2 regions of the Pseudoduganella dura genome follow, and region 1 is predicted to be linked to the other one. Evidence: predicted binding sites of a transcription regulator. Region 1 holds the regulator's gene; the other holds the start of a gene.
The links. The regulator sigma-54, encoded in region 1, starts transcription at its own class of promoters, with help from an activator protein. The targets are predictions, from matches to a motif close to TGGCANGNAANCTGCTTT.

Region 1 (5,050 bases):
AAAAATCGTATAACCAGGGAGGTTTGGCCTGGTATTGAAGAAGCTGCGGGGATGGAGCAGGGACTGCACTTTACCATGATACAAAGCAACTATCAGGTCAATAGCCCTTTACAATGAGAATTAGTTGCCAGGGAACAACTAAACTAGTGGTGTATCGGACAACCGGACAGGAAAAAGCCGCGTGGCGGCCCGACCATCGCCCGTCCTGTCGTACCGATGCAGGACGAACACCCGGCATTCACTGGAACTGGGCATCGTGGCGCCGCCCCCCGTCTGGCAACGGAAAGCACTGTTCCGCAGTGCGCGAAGCATGCGCCGCGAAATCCCTGCCTTGAACCTCCAGCGACGGCCGCTACCGCATATACGGCGCCAGGTTCCCCGCGATCTTCGCGAATTCCGCGTCCGTCAGCGGCAGTTGCCGGAACGCGGCCCAGCTTTCGCGGGGCCGCAGGTTCTTGCCGGCGGCGGCGTCCGAGCCGAACAGGATGCGGTCCGTGCCGATCTGCCGGATGCGCTGCGCCAGCTTCGCCTGTTGCGCCGGCGTGATCTCCGGGTTGGCCATCGTGGCCACGTCGAACCACAACCGTTTCGTGCGCCGGTCGTGCGCATCCACCGCGGCGGCCAGCACGCCCAGCGCCTCGTCCGACGGCGCGTCGTCGTAGCCTGGGCCGGTGCCGGCCAGGTGCGCCACCTGCACCGTCACGTCCGGCGCGGCGGGCAGCAGCTGTTCGAGGAAGACGCGGGCCTGGGCGGCGCCGTACGGCCGGTGCTTCGATACCGATGCCCGCATGTGCACGGCGATCGCCATTTTCTTCGCGTTGGCGGCCGCGAACACGTCGCGCAGCCGCGCCGCATGCTCGGGCAGCTCCAGCTGCACATCCGAGTTACCGAAGTGCAGCTTCAGGCCGTGCTTCAGCCCGGGCAGCGCCGCGCAGCGCTCCAGCTCTTCGAGCGCATAGTCCTTCAGCGGGTTGACGCTGCAGAAGGCCAGCAGCCGGTCCGGGTACATGGCCGCCTGCGCCCCGTTGAAGTCGTTCTCGGCGCGCACCTTGGCCTGCTCGTCGTCGATCCTGCGCGACGGGCTGCCCCACACGTAGGCGACCGACAGCAGCACGGCGCGCCGGATGCCGGCCGCATCGAGCAGCGCGATCACATCCTTCGCGGCGATCGCTGGCGGCCCGCCGGCCCCGGTATCGAGCAGCCGCGCCATCGCCGGACTGAACAGGTGCTGGTGGTGATCCGCAACGGGCACCGGGCCGGCGGCCGGCGACGGGTCCGCGCCGAAGGCCGGCGCGGCCAGCGCGGCGGCGGAGAATGTCAGGAAAGCGCGGCGGTGCATGGCGGCCTCACAGGTGGCGCAACGGGTGGGCCCACGTGGGCCAGGCAGGTTCGAAGAAGCGCGCCACCATGTCGTCGGTCACACCGTCCAGCGACGGCGGATTCCAGCGCGGCGCATTGTCCTTGTCGATCGCCAGCGCGCGCACGCCTTCGATCACTTCGCCGTGCTCGAACGTGCGGCGCACCAGGTTGCGCTCCATGCGCAGGCAATCGGCAATGCCCATCGTGGCACCGCGCCGCATCATCTCGAAGGTCACGCGCATCATCAGCGGCGAGCGGCGCTCCATCGCGGCCAGCGCGGTGCGCGCCACCGGATGATCGTCACTGCGCAGCGAAGCGACGATCTCGTCCACCGAGCGGTGCGCGAAATGGTCGTCGATCAGCGCGCGGTGCGCCTGCAGCGCGGACGGGCCCGCTTCATGGCGCAGCGAGCGGCCGAACAGCGCCACCGCTTCGCGCAGGCCCGCACCCGCCGTGGAGCCGACCAGGTCGGCCAGCTGCGGCAATTCGGAGGCCGGCACGTAGTGGTCGGCCAGGCCGCAATACAGGGCATCGGGCGCGTCGATCGCCAGCGCCGTCAGTGCCAGGTACACGCCCAGCTTGCCGGGCGCGCGGGACAGGAAGTAGCTGCCGCCCACATCGGGAAACAGGCCGATATTCACCTCCGGCATGGCCAGCCGCGTGCGGTCCGTCACCACCCGCACGCCGCATTGCGGGCCGCCCTGGGCGATGCCCATGCCGCCGCCCATCACCACGCCGTCCATCACGGCCACGTAGGGTTTCGGAAAGCAGTGCACGAGGTAGTTCAGCGCATATTCCTCGGTGAAGAAATCCTCGATCTGCGCGCTGCCGCCCTGCGGCGTGGCGCGACCGGCCGCGTGGAAGAAGCGGATGTCGCCGCCCGCGCACAGCGCCTTCTCGGTGGTGCTGCGGATGACCACGGCGGAAATGTCGTCATTGTCGCGCCAGTCCAGCAGGGTGCCGGTAATCGCCCGAATCATGTCGAGCGACAGCGCGTTCATGGCCTTGGGCCGGTCGAGGGTAATGAAGCCGGTGTCGTTACCCACCTTGGCATGGACGTGGTCGGTCATGGTGTCTCGTATCGTTGTCGTTATGGCCCCATTCTAGCCATGGATGCGAACCATGTGGCGGAAAGCTTTGCCCCGAATGTAAATGGGACACATGATGCGGATATAACAAAGGGCGCATTGCAAGCGCCCTTCTGTTGCACGGTACCTGCGGCGGTCGTTATGCAGCCGGCGCGGGAATCTCGCTCTCGCCTGCGCTCTCGTTCTCGCTCAGGTGCTTGATCGTTTCATGATTGTGGTTCTGCACTTTATCCTTGTGCTTCATGACCTGGCGGTCCAGCTTGTCGATCAGCGTGTCGATCGCCGCATACAGGTCGTGCGCGACACTTTCCACGAACACGGTCTTGCCCGACATGCGCAGGTTGATTTCCGCCTTCTGCCTTTTTTCCTTCTCGGTGAGATTATCTACACTCAGGATCACACTTACATCGATCAATTGATCGAAATGACGTCTAACGCGTTCCAGCTTGCTCTGCACATACTCGCGAATGGCAGGGGTTACGTCGATATGGTGTCCACTGATGGTCAGATTCATACACACACTCCTAAAGAAAATATTGCAGGTTCATGCGGTCTCCATTGACAAGACATGGAGGCGTAGAGGAACCCGAGCACAACCAGGATTTCTACAAGGACTTGCGGAGGCTGACTGGGGGAATTTTCAATGCTTCGCGATATTTGGCAACAGTGCGTCGCGCAATCACCATGCCTTGTTCACCCAGCATGTCCGCAATCTTACTGTCGGATAAAGGGTTCTTCGGGTCTTCGGCTCCTGTGAATTGCACGATCAGCGCCCGTATCGCAGTCGAGGAAGCTTCCCCACCAGCTTCGGTTGCGACATGGCTGCCAAAAAAATACTTCAACTCAAACATGCCGTGCGGGGTCAGCATATATTTTTGAGTTGTTACCCGAGAGATAGTGCTCTCGTGCAGGCCCAGTGTATCAGCAATTTCACGCAACACAAGGGGCCTCATTGCCACCGCGCCATGCGAGAAAAAGTTCTTCTGCCGCTCGACAATGGCCTGGGCCACCCGGAGGATCGTGTCGAAGCGCTGGCGCATGTTCTTGATCAGCCACTTGGCTTCCTGCAGCTGGGCATTCATCTGCGTTTCGCCCTTGCCCTGCTTGAGCAGGCTGGCATACAGCGCGTTGACGCGCAGGCGGGGCATCACGTCGTTGTTCAGCGTGACGATCCAGCCGTTGCGTCCCCGTTTCACGACGACATCCGGTACCACGTAGTCTGACACGTCGGCCGCGAACGCGGCGCCCGGATGCGGGTTGCACTGGCGGATCACGGCCTGCGCTTCGCGCAGGTCTTCGTCGTCGCAGTCGAGCGCCTTCTTCAGCTTGTTGAAATCGCGCTGCGCGAACCACTGCAGGTGTTTCTCGACGATGCACAGCGCCATCCGCCGCGTGACCAGCGGCACGCCCGACATGCGCCGGATCTGCAGCGCCAGGCATTCGGAGGCGTTGCGCGCGCCGATCCCGGCCGGGTCGAAGCTCTGCAGCAGCTTCAGCGCGGTGCGCAGCTCGTCGGCCTCGATTTCCAGTTCCTCGGGCAGGCGGGCATGGATCTCTTCCAGCCCTTCCTCGAGGTAGCCGTTGTCGTCGAGCGCATCGATGATCAGCTCGACCAGCCCACGGTCGCGCGGCTCCAGCACGGTCACGCGCATCTGTTCCATCAGGTGCTCGCGCAGGCTGCGGTGGCTCGCTTCGAGCTGGGGGCGGGAATCGTCGTCGTCCGGGCCCTTGCCGCTGCCGGCATTGCTCCAGTCGGTATCGCCGGCGCCGGCATCGAGGCCTTCGCCGTCGCCGCCTTCGAACGGCTCGGGTTCGGCCGCCGCCGGCGCATCCTGTGCCGGCGGCCCTTCCGGCGGCGCTTCGCCGTTGGGCTGCGCATTGTTGATGGCGCCATCGCCGAGCAGGCGCACCGAGCGGTCGAGCGGATCGTCGAGCCTCTCGAGCAGCGGGTTATCGGTCAGCAGCTGCTCCAGTTCCTGGTGCAGCTCCAGCGTGGACAGTTGCAGCAGGCGGATCGACTGCTGCAGCTGCGGTGTCAGCGCGAGGTGCTGGGAGGTGCGGAGTTGCAGAGACTGTTTCATGGCTGATCACATACGGAAATGTTCACCCAGATACACGCGGCGTACCGACTCGTCCGCAATGATGTCGTCGGGTCGGCCGGAGGCCAGTACGCTGCCCTGATTGATGATATACGCCCGGTCGCAGATGCCCAGCGTTTCGCGCACGTTATGATCCGTGATCAACACACCGATGCCGCGCCCTTTCAGGAAACGCACGATGCGCTGGATTTCGATCACGGCGATCGGATCGACGCCGGCGAACGGCTCGTCGAGCAGCACGAAGCGGGGGTTGGTGGCCAGCGCGCGCGCGATTTCCACGCGGCGGCGTTCGCCGCCGGACAGCGACAGCGCCGTGTTCTCGCGCAGCTTCTCGATCTGCAGGTCGGCCAGCAGCGCGTTCAGGCGCTCGTCGATCTCCGCCTTGCCGAGCCCCTTGCCGTCGACCTTCTGGATCTCCAGCACGGCGCGGATGTTTTCCTCCACCGTCAGCTTGCGGAACACCGACGCCTCCTGCGGCAGGTACGACAGGCCGAGGGTGGCGCG
Region 2 (5,050 bases), 670 kb from region 1:
TGCGATCACGTATTCGGTATTCATGCGGCGATCTCCGATTTTGCCGGGGTTGCCACGCGCACGCGCGGCTTGAAGCGGTAGTGGATGAACAGGTCGGCCGCCAGCAGGTAGAACAGCAGCAGGCCCTGGAACAGGCCGGTGATCGCGGAGGGCAGCTGCAGCTCGATCTGCGCCGCTTCGCCGCCGATGTACAGCAGCGACATCAGCAGCGCCGCCAGCAGCACGCCCACCGGGTGCAGGCGGCCCACGTAGGCGACGATGATCGCGGCGAAGCCGTAGCCGGGCGATACCGAAGGCTGCAGCTGGCCGATCGGGCCGGCCACCTCCCCTACCCCGGCCAGGCCCGCCATCGCGCCGCTGACGAGGAACGCCAGCCACACGTTCTTCGGTGCCGAAAAGCCCGCGTACAGCGCGGCCGCCGGCGACATGCCGCTGACCTGCATGCGGTAGCCGGCGAACGTGTGGCGGCAGAAGAACCATGCGCCGGCCACGGCCACCAGCGACAGGATGAAGGCGGCATTCACGCGCAAGCCCTCGACCAGCAGCGGCAGCGTGGCCGAATCGCCGAACATCTTCGATTGCGGGAAATTGAAGCCGTCCGGATCGCGCAGCGGGCCGTGCACCAGGTAGCTCAGCAGCAGGTAAGCCACGTACACCAGCATCAGGCTGACCAGGATCTCGCTGGTGTTGAAGCGCGTACGCAGCAGCGCGGGAATCGCCGCCCACGCCATGCCGCCCAGCGCGCCGGCAAGCAGCATCAGCGGCAGCACCCACTGCGCTTCCACGCCGTCGAAGTACAGCGCCACGCAGCCGGCGGCGATCGCGCCCATCGTCAGCTGGCCGTCCGCGCCGATGTTGTGCACATCGGCGCGAAAGCCGATCGCCAGGCCCACGCCGCACAGGATCAGCGGCGTGGCTTTCAGCAGCAGTTCGCCGACGCCATACAGCGTGGTGGCCGGCTTGATGAAATACACGTAGAACGCGTGCAGCGGTTCCTGGCCCAGGAACAGGAACAGGATCGAGCCGGTGACGAGCATCGCCAGCGCGGCGATCAGGGGCGACGCCAGCATCATTGCGCGCGAGGGTTCGGGGCGGGCTTCAAGCCGGGACATGGTTGCTTCCTTCTTCGATTGCGGTGGTCGATCCTGCGCCTGTGGAAAAGTCGCCGCTCATCCACACCCCGACCTGGTTGACCGTCGCTTCCTTCGCGGGCACGGCGCGCGACAGCCGGCCCTTGGCCAGCACGGCGATGCGGTCGCACATCATGAACAGCTCGTCGAGTTCTTCCGAGATGACCAGCACGGCAACGCCCTGGTCGCGCAGGTCGATGATGGCCTGGCGGATCAGCATCGCCGCGCCGATGTCGACGCCCCACGTGGGCTGCGCCAGCACCATCACCTTCGGCGCCAGCGCGATCTCGCGGCCGACGATGAACTTCTGCAGGTTGCCGCCCGAAAGGCTGGAAGCGGCCGAGCCGGCGCCGCCGCACTTCACCTTGAAGCGGTCGATCACACTGTCGGCGAAGGCGCGGATCGCACCGCGCCGGATCAGGCCTCCCAGCAGTCCGCCTGCCAGGCCACCGGTCAGCATGCCGGCACCATCGGCCAGGTAGCCCGTGAGCAGCGCGTTGTCCGCCAGCGACATGCCGGGCACCGCGCCGCGCCCGAGCCGCTCTTCCGGCACGAAGCCCAGTCCGAGCCGGCGGCGCGCGGCCGCGTTCAGCCGGCCCGCATCGATGCCGAACAGGCGGATGCCGCTTGCATGGCGCAGCGGCACCTCGCCGGAAATCGCCTTCATCAATTCCTGCTGGCCGTTGCCGGACACGCCGGCCAGGCCGACGATCTCGCCGGCATGCACGTCCAGCGTGATGTCCCGCAGGTTGGTACCGAACGGGTCGGGGCTGGCGAGGGACAGGTTGTCCAGCGCCAGCCGCACTTCGCCCGGCGCGCGCGGCACCAGCGTGCAGGTGGGCAGGTCGCCGCCGATCATCAGTTCGGCCAGTTCGTGCGCCGTTTGCGTCTTCGGCGTGGCGGTGCCGGACACGCGGCCGGCGCGCAGCACCGTGGCCTTGTCGCACAGCGACTGGATCTCGTCGAGCTTGTGGCTGATATACAGGATGCTGACGCCTTCGGCGGCCAGCTGGCGCAGCGAGACGAACAGCTTCTGCACCGCGTCCGGCGTCAGCACGGAAGTCGGTTCGTCCATGATCAGGAGGCGCGGCGACTGCAGCAGGCAGCGCACGATTTCCACGCGCTGGCGCTCGCCGACGGACATGCTGTGCACGCGGCGGTCGGGGTCGAGCGGCAGCCCGTAGCGCGCCGATACCTCGCGGATACGCGGCGACAGCTTCGCCGGCGTGATCTTCTCGTCCAGCGCCAGCGCGATGTTCTCGGCCACCGTGAGCGTTTCGAACAGCGCGAAGTGCTGGAACACCATGCCGATGCCGAGGCGGCGCGCGGCGGCCGGCGATGGAATCGTCACCTGCCGCCCTTCCCACACGATCTCTCCCGCGTCGGGGTGCGTCACGCCGTAGATCATCTTCATCAGCGTGCTCTTGCCGGCGCCGTTCTCGCCCAGCACCGCGTGGATTTCGCCGGGCATCACGGTGAGGTCCACGCTGTCGTTGGCGACGACGGACGGATAAATCTTCGAGATGCCGAGCAGTTGCAGCCTTGGCTCCGTTTTTTGCCGCGCGGGCGGCGCTGCCTGTGGTTCGCTCATCTGCGGCTCCATCTTGGGTAACGGGAAAGCCTGTGCAAGTTGCATGCCACCGTTTTGTCGGGCGAACGCAACAAAGGACGCATCAATTTGTATACAAACTGCACCACAACATGTCCACTATCTCACCAATTGCGTGCATTCCGCACGTGCTTTCACTCTTCAGTACCGAGCACGATTCCTGCTTTACAACACTATCGCGTGCGGACCGATCCCGCCCGATCCCGAACCGAAGCGGAGACTGTGAATGACCAAGCAAACCCCAGCGGAACGCCCACGAGGCCGCCGCACACCCGCCGCCGATCCGGCACCGGACATGACGAAGCAGGACATCAAAAAGGCTGAAGCTGAAAAGCAGGACGTCGGAAAGCAGGACGTCAAAACCCAGGACATCAAAAAACAGGACATGGCGCCCAGGCGCGGCGCCGCCGTGGACCTGCGCATCTACAGTGCCGTGGTCAATGCCGTGATGAGCCACCGGCTGCCGCCGGGCACGCGGCTGGGCGAAGCGGAATTCTGCGAACTGTATGACGTGAGCCGCACCACCGTGCGCAAGGCGCTGCAGCGGCTCGCGCACGATCACATCGTGGTGCTGCGCCCCAACCGCGGCGCCGTGGTGGCATCGCCCTCGCCCGCTGAAGCGCGCGATGTCTTCGCGGCTCGCCGTGCCATCGAGCGCGAGATCGTACCGCTCGTGATCCGCCATGTCACGCCCGCCTCGCTGCAGCGCATCCGCACCGCGCTGGAAGCGGAAGAACAGGCGCGCCACAGCGGCGACCGCGCAGCGTGGATCCGCCTGGGCGGCGAATTCCACCTGCTGCTGGCGGAGCTGGCCGGCAACGCGGTGCTGCAGCGCTTCATGGTGGAACTGGTGTCGCGCTCGTCGCTGATCATCGCCGTCTATGAAAACCCGGGCGTGCCGATGTGCGGCAACCACGAACACGACGACCTGCTGGCATTGATCGAAAAACGCGACAGCGCGGGAGCCACCGCGCTGATCGAACATCACCTCGAAGAGATCGAGGCGCGGCTGAATCTGGGCGCTCCGGAGCGCAAGCTCAGTCTCGCCGAGGCATTGTCGGGATGCTGAAAATTGTATACAAAGCGCACCGTGATTGTGTGCATAATGCACCGGCACTGCACATCGGCACCGCTGCACGAACCGTCTTGGTGCGGCGTGACAACGCGGCAGCCAACCCGTCATAGGAGACAGCGGGCTGGCCCGGTACTTGCTAACAGGTACTGTCGACGTTGCATGCAATCGACCGGCACATTGGATGCAATCCGTTATACAACACTTACAAGGACCCTCGCATGAAGACCATTCGTTTTGCTGCTGCTTTCGCCCTCGCCGCCACCTGCGCCTGCGCCGCCCAGGCCGCGGACTGGAGCGACACGTCGCTGAGCTACCGCTACGGCTCGAAGTTCTCGGAACCGTACAACGGTAACGACATCGTCAAGCACGTGGTGAACTTCAGCCATTCCAGCGGCTACAAGTACGGCACCAATTTCTTCAGCGTCGATTACCTGATGTCGGACGAGAACGACCCTTCCGCGGCCGGCGCCCGCTCCGGTGCCCACGAGGCCTATGCGCTGTACCGCCACACGCTGGACCTGGGCAAGGTGATGGGCAGGGAGTTCAAGTACGGTCCGATCCGCGGCCTGGGCGTGACGGCGGGCTTCGACATCAACAGCAAGACCGATGCCGGCTACAACTCGAAGAAGCGCATGCTGGTCCTGGGCCCCACGGTGATGTTCGACGTGCCCGGCTTCCTGAACCTGAGCCTGGTGGCGTTGCATGAATCGAATGCGCCCTACAGCACCTTCACGCAGACCGCCACCGACCGCTACCGCTACGACACGCACGCCGCGCTGTTCGCATCGTGGGGTATTCCGTTCCCGAATATCCCGCTGGCGTTCGAAGGCTATGCGAACTACATCGGCACCAAGGGCAAGAACGAATTCGGCGGCCCCACGGCGGTGGAAATCAACGTCGACATGAAGCTGATGTACGACGTGAGCCCGCTGGTCGGCGCCAACAAGAACACCTTCAAGCTCGGCGTGGCTTACCAGTACTGGAAGAACAAGTTCGGCAATCCTGCGAAGACCGTTCCAGGCGCCACCGCACGGACCCCGATGGTGCGTGCCGAATACCACTTCTGACCAACCTGAAAGAGGAACATCATGAATCGTCGCAAGCTGCTCGCCTTTGCCACCCTGACCGCCGTGCTGTCGGCGGCCGCCATCGCACCGGCGCAGGCGCAGGAACCTCTGAAGGTCGGTTTCGTCTATATCGGCCCCGTTGGCGATGCCGGCTGGACCTACGCGCATG

Region 2: a site for sigma-54 is predicted at 3,937-3,954, ahead of GJV26_RS14025 (outer envelope protein). Genes of this name have one in related genera too.

The regions. Positions count from the first base shown of each region.
Region 1 is NZ_WNWM01000002.1:2,527,087-2,532,136, forward strand. Features, by position in the region: gene GJV26_RS11095 (amidohydrolase family protein) at 353-1,339, opposite strand; gene GJV26_RS11100 (enoyl-CoA hydratase/isomerase family protein) at 1,347-2,429, opposite strand; gene hpf (ribosome hibernation-promoting factor, HPF/YfiA family) at 2,587-2,961, opposite strand; gene GJV26_RS11110 (RNA polymerase factor sigma-54) at 3,053-4,528, opposite strand; gene lptB (LPS export ABC transporter ATP-binding protein) at 4,535-5,050, opposite strand, start outside.
Region 2 is NZ_WNWM01000002.1:3,200,616-3,205,665, reverse strand. Features, by position in the region: gene GJV26_RS14045 (ABC transporter permease) at 1-24, opposite strand, end outside; gene GJV26_RS14040 (ABC transporter permease) at 21-1,112, opposite strand; gene GJV26_RS14035 (ABC transporter ATP-binding protein) at 1,099-2,721, opposite strand; gene GJV26_RS14030 (GntR family transcriptional regulator) at 2,966-3,808, shown strand; gene GJV26_RS14025 (outer envelope protein) at 4,033-4,881, shown strand; gene GJV26_RS14020 (BMP family ABC transporter substrate-binding protein) at 4,903-5,050, shown strand, end outside.